2 regions of the Rhizobium sp. BT-226 genome follow, and region 1 is predicted to be linked to the other one. Evidence: riboswitches for the same ligand, from Rfam matches in the RefSeq annotation. Region 1 holds a riboswitch; the other holds the start of a gene.
What was found. Region 1 has a riboswitch for S-adenosylmethionine ahead of OIU37_RS16500 (O-succinylhomoserine sulfhydrylase). Riboswitches for the same ligand answer to the same signal wherever they lie in the genome.
Positions count from the first base shown of each region.

Region 1 (5,287 bases):
AACATGTCCATGCTTCAAAAAATGCTCCTGGCCGTGGCCCTGACCAGCGGTATCGCCACGGCCGCGTCCGCTGCCGGAACCAATGAGCCTGCGGGGATCGAGACCGCAAAGCCGATGAGCAGCGCGGAAATCTATCGGCTCTACAACCAGAATTCCTGGATGTGGAAAGCCGGCGCCGGCCACTTCTCCGCAAAGGCGCGTCGCTTTACCGCCTGGTCACGGGAAAATGGCTCGCCGTCCTTCGGCATGGGCCGCTGGTTCATCACGGAGTCGGGTAAACTCTGCTTCAACGCCGACTGGCACGCCAAGACCGGAACGGCGACGGCAATCACCTGCTTCAGCCACCGCAAGAAGGGCGGCCTGATCTATCAGAAACGCGAACCGGACGGTCAATGGTACGTTTTCAAGAGCGCACCGGCACAAGCCACCGACGAATTCGCAAAGCTTCGCCACGGCGACTACGTGAGGTCTCAATTGGGGAGAATTGAGACGAGCGTCAGTAAGACCAAATAAAGGCGAAGCTAGGGGTTGCGCGCGGCCGAGGCGCCATCTGTATCCTTGTAGGAGCCGATGCCTGCGCGCAACCCTTTTCATAAAAGATCACGAAGCGCCTTCAAAAGGCGGCGAACGGACGGCCGGGGCAGTTGGAGCGGGTGAAGGGAATCGAACCCTCGTATTCAGCTTGGGAAGCTGCTGCTCTACCATTGAGCTACACCCGCGACCGATGCGAGATTTCCAACAGATGGGGGCCGCTGTCAAGTCGCGGCCGCAGGGAAGGCTAGATGCGGAAGTGCTTCGAGAGCTTCAGGCCCTGGGCCTGGTAGTTGGAGCCGAGGCCGGAGCCGTAGAGGCTTGCCGGCTTTTCCTGCATATGTTCGTAAACGAGGCGGCCGACGATCTGGCCGTCTTCGAGGATGAAGGGCACTTCGTGGCTGCGCACTTCGAGCACGGCCCGGCTGCCGCGCCCGCCGGCAGGGGCATGGCCGAAGCCTGGATCGAAGAAGCCGGCATAATGGACGCGGAATTCGCCGACCAGCGGATCGAAGGGCGTCATTTCGGCGGCATAATCCGGCGGCACGTGCACCGCCTCGCGCGAGACGAGGATATAGAACTCATCGGGATCGAGGATCAGCTCGTTGCGGCCGCGGCTATAAAGCGGTTCCCAGAAATCATAGATATCGTGCTGGGCCTTCTTGTCGACATCGACGACGGCGGTGTGATGTTTGCCGCGATAGCCGATCAGGCCTTCCTTGTCTCCGGCGAGGTCGATCGACAGCGCGATGCCGCCGCCGGAAACGTTGGGCAGCTTGCTGGCGACCAGCGTCTCGCTCTCATGCAGCTTCAGAAGTTCCGGCTCGCCGAGCAGGGCCTGGCCGACGCGGAAACGTATCTGCGACAGGCGAGAGCCGCGGCGCACGACGATCGGGAAGGTGCGCGGGCTGATTTCGAGATAGAGCGGGCCGGAATAGCCGGCCGGGATCTTGTCGAATTCCTGGGCGTAATCGGTGATAACGCGGGTGAAGATGTCGAGGCGCCCGGTCGAGCTCTTCGGATTGGCCGAGGCCGACATGTCGGCCGGCAGCGCTAAGCTCTCCATCAGCGGCACGATGTAAACGCAGCCGGTTTCGAGCACCGCCCCCTCGGAGAGGTCGATCACATGCAGGCTCAGCCGGTCGAGCTTGTCGGAAACCAGATGCGAGGGGCCGGGCATGAAGCTGGCGCGTACGCGAAACGCCTTGGCGCCCAAGCGCAGGTCGAGGCTTGCCGGCTGGATCTGGTCGCGGTCCAGCTCCCGTTCGGAGATCAGACGCCCCGTTTCGAACAGCGCGGAGATCGCGCGATCCGCCAGAATTCCCGTTTCGCGAGCCATCATGCCTCATCCATCATTTGCCGCCGACAAAACCAAACTCGGGGAATTGACGCAAGCAGCTAACAGCAGTATTGCAGAATTATCCCGTGGTGATTTGGCCGGTCGGCTTGCAGCCACGTTAAACAAGTGGCTAAAAAGACCGGGTTGAAACCGGTCTGCTTTTGCGACCGGTTTTTTTGTTATGTGAAGGTGATGGCATGAGCAAGACCTGGCGCCCGGCAACCCAACTCGTCCACGGCGGCACGCTGCGTTCGCAATATGGCGAGACGTCCGAGGCAATCTATCTCACCCAAGGCTTCGTCTACGAGACGTCGGAGGCGGCCGAAGCCCGCTTCAAGGGCGAGACGGAGGGCTTCATCTACGCCCGCTACGGCAGCCCCACCAACGACATGTTCGAAAAGCGCATGTGCATGCTCGAAGGCGCCGAAGACGCCCGCGCCACCGCTTCCGGCATGGCCGCCGTCACCGCGGCGATCCTCTGCCAGCTGAAATCAGGCGATCATATCGTCGCCGCGCGTGCCCTGTTCGGCTCCTGCCGCTGGGTGGTCGAGACGCTGGCGCCGAAATACGGCATCGACTGCACGCTGATCGACGGCCGGGATCTGGCGAATTGGGAAAAGGCGATCACAGCGAAGACGAAGGTGTTCTTCCTGGAAAGCCCGACCAATCCGACGCTCGAAGTGATCGATATTGCAGGCGTCGCCAAGCTCGCCAACCAGATCGGCGCCAAGGTCGTTGTCGACAACGTCTTTGCGACACCGCTCTTCCAGAAGCCCTTGGAGCTCGGCGCCCATATCGTCGTCTATTCCGCCACCAAGCATATTGATGGACAGGGCCGCTGCCTCGGCGGCGTCGTGCTTTCCGATAAGGAATGGATCGACGAGAACCTGCACGATTATTTCCGCCATACCGGCCCGGCCATGTCGCCGTTCAACGCCTGGACTTTGCTGAAGGGCATCGAGACGCTGCCGCTGCGCGTGCGCCAGCAGACCGAGAATGCCGCAAAGATCGCCGATTTCCTGGCCGAGCAAGGCAAGGTCGCCAAGGTGATTTATCCCGGCCGCAAGGATCATCCGCAGGCCGATATCATCGCCAAGCAGATGACCGGCGGCTCGACGCTGGTCGCCTTCGAGCTGAAGGGCGGCAAGGATGCCGCCTTTGCGCTGCAGAACGCGCTCGATATCATCAAGATCTCCAACAATCTCGGCGACAGCAAGAGCCTGATCACCCACCCGGCAACGACGACGCACAAGAACCTGACGGAAGAGGCCCGCGCCGAACTCGGCATCTCGCCTGGTACGGTCCGCCTTTCGGCCGGCATCGAAGATACCGACGACCTGATCGAGGATTTCGCGCGGGCGCTTGCCAAGGTTTCGGCCTGATCTAGGGGTAAAGGCGGCCGGACCTCTAAAGCGCGTCGCATTCGCTCCTCGCGCTTTAGTTTTTGTTTTACGCATGTCGTTATCGCAAAACCGCTGCACATTTTTGCGCGACATGCTTGGAGTTCGGCCGTGCCGGATCTCACCAAGGTGAGACCGGGGGGGAACAAGTTCGTCTGCCGCGGCGTTCCGAAACGGAATTAACACTGACAATTAGGCTTAACGATCGAAACCCCTTCGGATCACAGCCATTTCAGCGATGATAATTGTTCCGTTTCTTGACGGACAGGGCCTCTTATAAGATACGGGTAACATATCTTGACTAAGGTGCAAGGCATGTATCGCGCCCTCACAAGAGAGATCGAAGTAGTCGTCGAGCCGTTCTATCTGGAGGAGCAATCCGATCCGGAAGACGATCGCTATGTCTGGGGTTACCGGATTGTCATCAGCAACAATTCCAACATAGCCGTTCGGCTGGTCAATCGTTACTGGAACATCACCGACCAGAACGGCCAGGTGGACGAGGTGACCGGCCCCGGCGTCGTCGGCGAGCAGCCGCGGCTCAGCCCCGGCGACACCTACGAATATTCCTCCGGCTGCCCGCTCGACACGCCCTCAGGGCTGATGTTCGGCCATTACCAGATGGAAACGGACGATGGAGAGATGTTCGATGTCGACATCCCCGCCTTCTCGCTGGATTCGCCTGGACTGCTGCGCGTGCTCAATTGAGAGCGTAGGTTCGCGGTCGTTTCGTCAGTGCAAACACGGCGCTCGGACGCGGCCGGCTGCAGCCTTCCAGTCAGTACCAACATGGACGCCGTGCCCGCGGTCGTAAATCCTCGGGCTTGCCCAGTCATCAATCTGCTAAAGGTCAAAAGGATCCGAGGCCTGGGTGCCTGGCTTTGCTTCGAACGGATCTTTTGATTGTGGCGGCGCCGGCTGTTTCATGACCGCATCGTTTACCGCCTTTTGGCAGGCGAGCAACTCATCCGCTGCCCTCTCGGAATCTTTCAGACCGAGGGCAGCAATTTCTTTTCCGTTAAAGCGGGCGCGGAAACTCAGTTTACCAGAGAACTCCTCAATCAAGTCGGTATCGTCGGTATCGATCCACAATGATTTGAGGCCGTCGAGATCCAGACCTCTCGCGTCAGCCGTCCATTGAGTCTGGTCTAACGACAGTTCGATGGGATAATGCTTACCTTTCTCCAAGGATTTCCAGTTCGGATTTCCGAGCAGAATGTACAGAGGTTTGTCCTTTTTTCGGAAATTGAAGCCAAGACGAAAAATGGTGTCGTCATCAAAGGACGTCAGAACAAAACAGCCATTGTCTAAAGTCGGGTCGACAGCCACGGTCCAGCCCCCGACCTCTTTCCATTGGATTGCCTTATCATCAGCCAAGCCAATTCGTGGCATCGCAGCCATGAATGCGAGTACGAAATAAAAAAAGCGCATGAAGTCCCCATCCCTGAACCAGTTGGAGAATAGGTGCACAGCGACTACCGAAAGTCGAGTCACTGTGCTGGATCATCGCTAATCTTTTGTATTCGTTCAACGTGTCCTTAACCGCGCCTACTCCGCCGGCTGGAGCTCGGCCGGCTCGAAGCGGTAGGTGGTCGAGCAGAATTCGCAGGTGACGGCGATCTCGCCGTTTTCCTGGCTGGCTTCGATCTCCTCGGCCGAAAAGCCCTTCAGTACACCCTTGATCTTGTCGCGCGAGCAGCTGCAGCGGTCGAAGACGGCGCGCGGTTCGTAGACGCGGACGCCGCGCTCGTGGAACAGGCGGAACAGCAGCCGCTCGGTGCCGACAAGCGGGTCGGTCAGTTCATCGGCGTCGATGGTTTCGACCAGCGAACGGGCTTCGACCCAGGCATCGTCCTCGCCATGCGGGCGGTTGCCGGTGTCGCCGTCGCCGCCGTGGAGATCCGGCTGGCGCATGCGCTCCGGCGCTTCCGGCAGGAACTGGGCGACGAGGCCGCCGGCCCGCCAGCGATGGCGCGGCTTGCCGGCATCGTCGCGATCGAAGAGCTCGGCCGCGGCA
Region 1 covers NZ_JAOYTI010000002.1:1,270,462-1,275,748, forward strand. The annotation lists gene OIU37_RS16485 (DUF995 domain-containing protein) at 4-513, shown strand; tRNA gene OIU37_RS16490 (tRNA-Gly) at 646-719, opposite strand; gene OIU37_RS16495 (2'-deoxycytidine 5'-triphosphate deaminase) at 779-1,873, opposite strand; SAM riboswitch at 1,947-2,025, shown strand; gene OIU37_RS16500 (O-succinylhomoserine sulfhydrylase) at 2,068-3,252, shown strand; gene apaG (Co2+/Mg2+ efflux protein ApaG) at 3,586-3,978, shown strand; gene OIU37_RS16510 (hypothetical protein) at 4,114-4,701, opposite strand; gene OIU37_RS16515 (Hsp33 family molecular chaperone) at 4,819-5,287, opposite strand, start outside.

Region 2 (5,287 bases), on a different contig from region 1:
TCGGGCGATTGGCCGGCTTCCTGCAGCATCAGCGACTGGTTGTCATTCATAGGTCATCTCCGATTCTCAATTCGGCAACGAAATCATAGGCATCGCCGCGATAATGCGAGCGGGTGTATTCGACGACGCGCTGGTCTTCCAGCCGCGAGACACGTTCGATCAGAAGCGCCGGCGCGCCGGCCTTGACGTTCAGGATCGCGGCGGAGGACGGGTCGAGCGTGACCGCGGTCAGCCGCTGCAGCGCGCGCACGGGCCTGTGGCCACTGGCCGTCAGCGCATCGTAGAGCGATCCCTCGCCGCCGGCATCGTCGCCTAAGAACTTGATCGGCACCACGGCGCGTTCGATCGCCAGCGGCAGGCCGTCGGCAAGGCGCAAGCGGTCGAGCCTCAGCACCGGTTCGTCACCGCCGAGGCCAAGCAGGAAGGATTCCTCCGGCGACGGTGTATTGACCGACCGCGACAATATCCGTGCGGCCGGCAGACGCCCGCGCGAGCGCATGTCAGCGGAGAAGGAGGAAAGCCGCCACAGCGACTGTTCCATGCGCTCCACCCGGCTCGAGACGAAAGTACCGCTTCCGTGGCGCGATTCCAGTGCGCCGGATGCCATCAGATCGCGATAGGCGGTGCGTACGGTGACACGGCCGAGCTTCAGAGCCTCGGCAAGGTCGCGCTCGCCCGGGAGTGCGGTGCCGGGCTTCAGCAGCCCTTCCTGAATGAGGCCGGTCAGCGTCTGCGCCAGCCGCTTGTAAAGCGGCCCGGTCAGGGCCTCGTCACGCAGGCCGCGGCTGTTCAGTTCCGCTATCAGACTGGTTCTATCCATGGGCACACAATAGAACCTATATAGAACCAATCGGCAAGACAGAATCGAACACGGAACGAAAAAACCCTCGCCGGCGGACCAGCAAGGGTTTCATAACGGTCAAATTTGACAGTCGTGCGTCCGTTAGACGCTCAGTTCTTGGTAAAGATATAATCCGTCTCCTGGCGCAGCACTTCGCCGGGGCGCAGGACCGCATTCGGAAAACCTTGGTGATTGATGGCATCCGGCCAGACCTGCGTCTCCAGGCAGAAGCCGGCGAATGGGCCGTATTTGCGACCGCCGATGCCGGGAGCCCCGACATCGAGCTTGAAGCCGGCATAGAACTGCACACCTGGCTCGGTGCTGCGCACTTCCAGCGACACACCGGAATACAGGCTGCGGGCAAGCGCGACGCTCCGCTTGGCGGTACGCTCGCCCGACACGCAGAAATTATGGTCGTAAAACGCTTGTTCATTGCCGACGAAACGCTTCATCGGCGCCATCTCGCGGAAATCGAATTCCGTGCCCTCGACGGGACGGATCTCACCGGTCGGCACCTGCTTCTCATCGGTCGGCAGATAATGATCGGCAGCTATCATGATGTCATGGCCAAGTGCATCTTCGCGGCCGTCGAGATTGAAATAGGCGTGCTGGCAGACATTGGCGAGCGTCGGCTGGTCGCTGGTCGATTCATAGGTGATCGACAGTTCACCATTGCCATGCACCCGGAACGTCGCCTGGATGGTGCAATTGCCGGGATAGCCGGCGCGGCCATCGGGATCGACGATCTTCAGCACAACGCGGTCGACGTCATGCTCGACGATCGTCCAATTGCGTTTGGCGATATTGTCACTGCCGCCATGCAGATGCGTCACGCCGTTTTCATTCAGTTCGAGCTGATAGTCCTTGTCGTCAAGCGTGAACCTGCCGCCGCCGACGCGGTTGGCGCAGCGGCCGGGCGTCGCGCCGAAATAAGACGAATAAAGGAGATAGCTGTCGAAATCGTCGAAGCCGAGCTGCAGCGGCGCATCATGTCCCTCGAGACGCAGATCCTGGATGACCGCGCCCCAGCTGATAATCTTGGCCGTCAGCCCGCCACCCTTGATCACGACGCGATAGACGGTCTCGCCCGCCTGCGTCTGCCCGAAAACGTCCCGCTCCAACTTATCCGACATGATCGACCGTCCATTCTGTCCCTGCTGCAAATTCCTCAATTCGGAATCGATTTGAGGAATTTGCAGCGATTCAAAGTGTGCATTGCACGTCCGACGAAGACGCGCGGTGTGGTAGGCTTCGGGACAGGAACCTGCCCGCATTTGCTTCGATCCGCAACCGGCAGATCGGAAAGAAAGCCGCAGCAGTGGTGCAGCGACATCGGCTCGCGGCGTGATCGGCAACGGTCAGAGATCGGTACCGATCTCTTCCACATCAAAGGGCGTCGTCTGGTAGATTTCGTTGATCCAGTTGCCGAACAAGAGATGCGCATGGCTGCGCCAGCGGTTCTGCGGCGCAAGCGCCGGATCGTTATGCGGGAAGTAATTGTGCGGCATCTTGATCGGCACGCCGGCATTGACGTCGCGGAAATACTCGTCGGAAAGCGAGGTGGAATCATATTCGACATGGTTGAACATGTAGAGCCGCCGGCCCCTCTTTTCGTGCACGAGGCAGACGCCCATTTCGCTGGACTCCATCAGGATCTCCAGGCTTTCGGATTTCTCGATATCGGCGCGGCGCACTTCGGTCCAGCGCGACACCGGCACTTCGAAATTGTCGGAAAAGCCGTTGAGATAAATCGAGGAAGGCTTCAGGTTCCGGTGGCGGTAGACGCCGAAGGCCTTCTCTTTCAGCTCGTATTTCGGAACGCCGTGAAAATGATAGACCGCCGCCATCGCGCCCCAGCAGACGTTCATCGTCGAATGGACATTTGTTTCCGTCCAGTCGAGAATCTCCTGCATCTCCGGCCAATAGGTGACGTCCTCATAGGGTAAAAGCTCGATCGGCGCCCCGGTGATGATGAAGCCGTCGAACTTGCGGTGCTTTACCTCTTCCCAGGTCTGGTAGAAGGCAAGCAGATGATCCTCGGACGTATTCTTCGCCTTGTGGCCGCCGATGCGAATGAGCGACAGCTCCACCTGCAACGGCGAGGCGCCGACGAGGCGGGCCATCTGCAGCTCGGTCTTGATCTTGTTTGGCATGAGGTTGAGCAGCCCGATCTGCAACGGTCGGATATCCTGACGGATCGCCAACGTCTCGGTCATCACCCGCACACCCTCCTGAACCAGGGTTTCGAAGGCGGGCAGCGTATCGGGGATCTTGATGGGCATTGCGGTCACTCGATCAAAAACAAAAACCGGCGGCGACAAAAATCGCTACCGGTCCGCACGCGGCCCTTTAGCGACTTTTTTAACGTGGCTGCAAGCCGGCCGGCCAAATCACCACGGAGGCCTTAATTAGACCCAGTCTGATTGCGAATCAACTGGCGAATGCATGCAGGAGAGACTCGTGCAAGCATCATCACAGTTTAATGACTGATAGAATCTGTTGATAGACCCGTAACGCCACCATGTTATTTATAGGGGCATGGGCGATTTGGAAAAGCGTAATGGCAGATAAAGTCGAGAGGAGGCCGGGCATCCGGGGGCAGGATAGGGTAGGGTATGATTTCAGCCTGACATATCGCCTCGGGGTGATGTTCTCAGCATTCTGGAATTCGGAAGTGCGTGGCAAGGTGCTGTTTCTGGCGACCGTGCTGATCCTCGTTATCCTGGCGACGTCCTACGGCCAGGTCATTTTGAACGAGTGGAATGCTCCCTTCTACGACTCGCTGGAGCGCCGCGACCTCGGCGAATTCTTCCACCAGCTCGAAATCTTCGCGATGATCGCCGGCACACTGCTGCTGCTCAACGTGCTGCAGGCCTGGCTGAACCAGATGACTGCGCTCTATATGCGCGAAGGCCTGTCACGCGATCTGGTTGACCAGTGGCTGAAGCGCAAGCGGGCGCTACGGCTTGCCTCCAGCGGCCTGATCGGCGTCAACCCGGACCAGCGCCTGCACGAGGATTCCCGCAACCTCGCCGAAAGCACGACAGGGCTGGTTCTCGGTCTGCTGCAGTCGACCATTCTTCTGGTGAGCTTCATCGGCGTTCTCTGGGAGCTTTCGAGCGGCTTCATCTTCCGCATCAGCGGCCATAGCTTTTCCATTCCGGGTTACATGGTCTGGGCGGCGATTTTCTATGCCGCTTCTGCCTCGGTGCTGAGCCAGGTCGTCGGTCGCAAGCTGGTGAAGCTCAATGCCGACCGTTTTTCGAAAGAAGCCGAGCTTCGCTTCACGCTGATGCATGCCAATGAGAACATGCCGGCAATTACCGTTGCCCGCGGCGAGGAGAACGAGCGCCGGCGCATCAACACCGATATCAGCTCGGTCCTGACAGTCGTCAAGCGGCTTGCCATGGCCAATACCAATCTCACCTGGGTTTCGGCCGGCTATGGCTGGCTGGTGATCGTCATCCCGATCATCGTTGCCGCCCCCGCCTATTTCTCCGGCGGCCTCACCCTCGGCCAGCTGATGATGTCCGTCGGTGCCTTCAACCAGGTCAACACGGCGCTGCGCTGGTATGTGTCCAATTTCGGCCCGATCGCCGAATGGCGCGCCACGCTGATGCGCGTCACCGATTTCCGCCAGGCGCTGGTCGACATGGAAGACGACTTCGACCTTAAGGACAGCATCGCCTATGAAAACGCCGCACCCGACACGCTGACGCTGAAGGACGTGGTGATCGTCGCCAAAGTCGGCGAAGACATCGAGGAATGCGGCGGTTTCCGCCTGCGCGAAACCAATGTCGTGATCAAGGCCGGCGAAAAAGTCATGATCAACGGCGATCACAGCGTCAATCGCAAGCTGCTCTTCCAGGCAATGGCCGGCCTCTGGCCGTGCGGCAGCGGCACGATGGGCCTGCCGCCAATCGACGACATGCTCTTCGTTCCTCAGCTCGCCTATGTCCCCGGCGGCTCACTGCGCGAGGCGCTGGCCTTTCCCGAACGTCCGGAAGCCTACGAGAAAGCCGCCGTCGAGGCGGCCCTCGACAAGGTTGGTCTCCATTCGCTGATCGCAAGGCTCGAGACCCGCGCTCGCTGGGACAAGCTGCTCGACAGCGACCAGCAGAAAGCGATCGGCTTCGCCCGGCTGCTTCTCGTGCGCCCGCGCTGGATCATCTTCGACGAAGTGCTGGAAGGCATGGAGCCGGAATTGCAGGAAACGATGGCCAAACTGCTCACCTCGATGCCCGAAAGCGGCATGATCTATATCGGCCGCTCCGAGGCCTATCTCGAGGCGCTGAAGCCGCGCGTGCTGCATCTACAGGCGCTGCCGTCAAAATCCGAGGAGCCGCCCGTCGTCCAGACCGGCGCCAGTGCCAGTGCGGGCGCTGCCGCCGTGCCCGCGCCGGCGCTGTAAAACGCCGCGCGTCCAGCGCGTTGAGGAAAATCTCG
Region 2 covers NZ_JAOYTI010000004.1:211,916-217,202, reverse strand. The annotation lists gene OIU37_RS25560 (SIS domain-containing protein) at 1-50, opposite strand, end outside; gene OIU37_RS25555 (GntR family transcriptional regulator) at 47-820, opposite strand; gene OIU37_RS25550 (aldose epimerase family protein) at 952-1,974, opposite strand; gene metA (homoserine O-succinyltransferase) at 2,200-3,123, opposite strand; SAM riboswitch at 3,171-3,248, opposite strand; gene OIU37_RS25540 (ABC transporter ATP-binding protein/permease) at 3,363-5,252, shown strand.
Region 2: linked by a shared signal. The riboswitch ahead of metA (homoserine O-succinyltransferase) and the one ahead of OIU37_RS16500 (O-succinylhomoserine sulfhydrylase) in region 1 are both predicted to bind S-adenosylmethionine.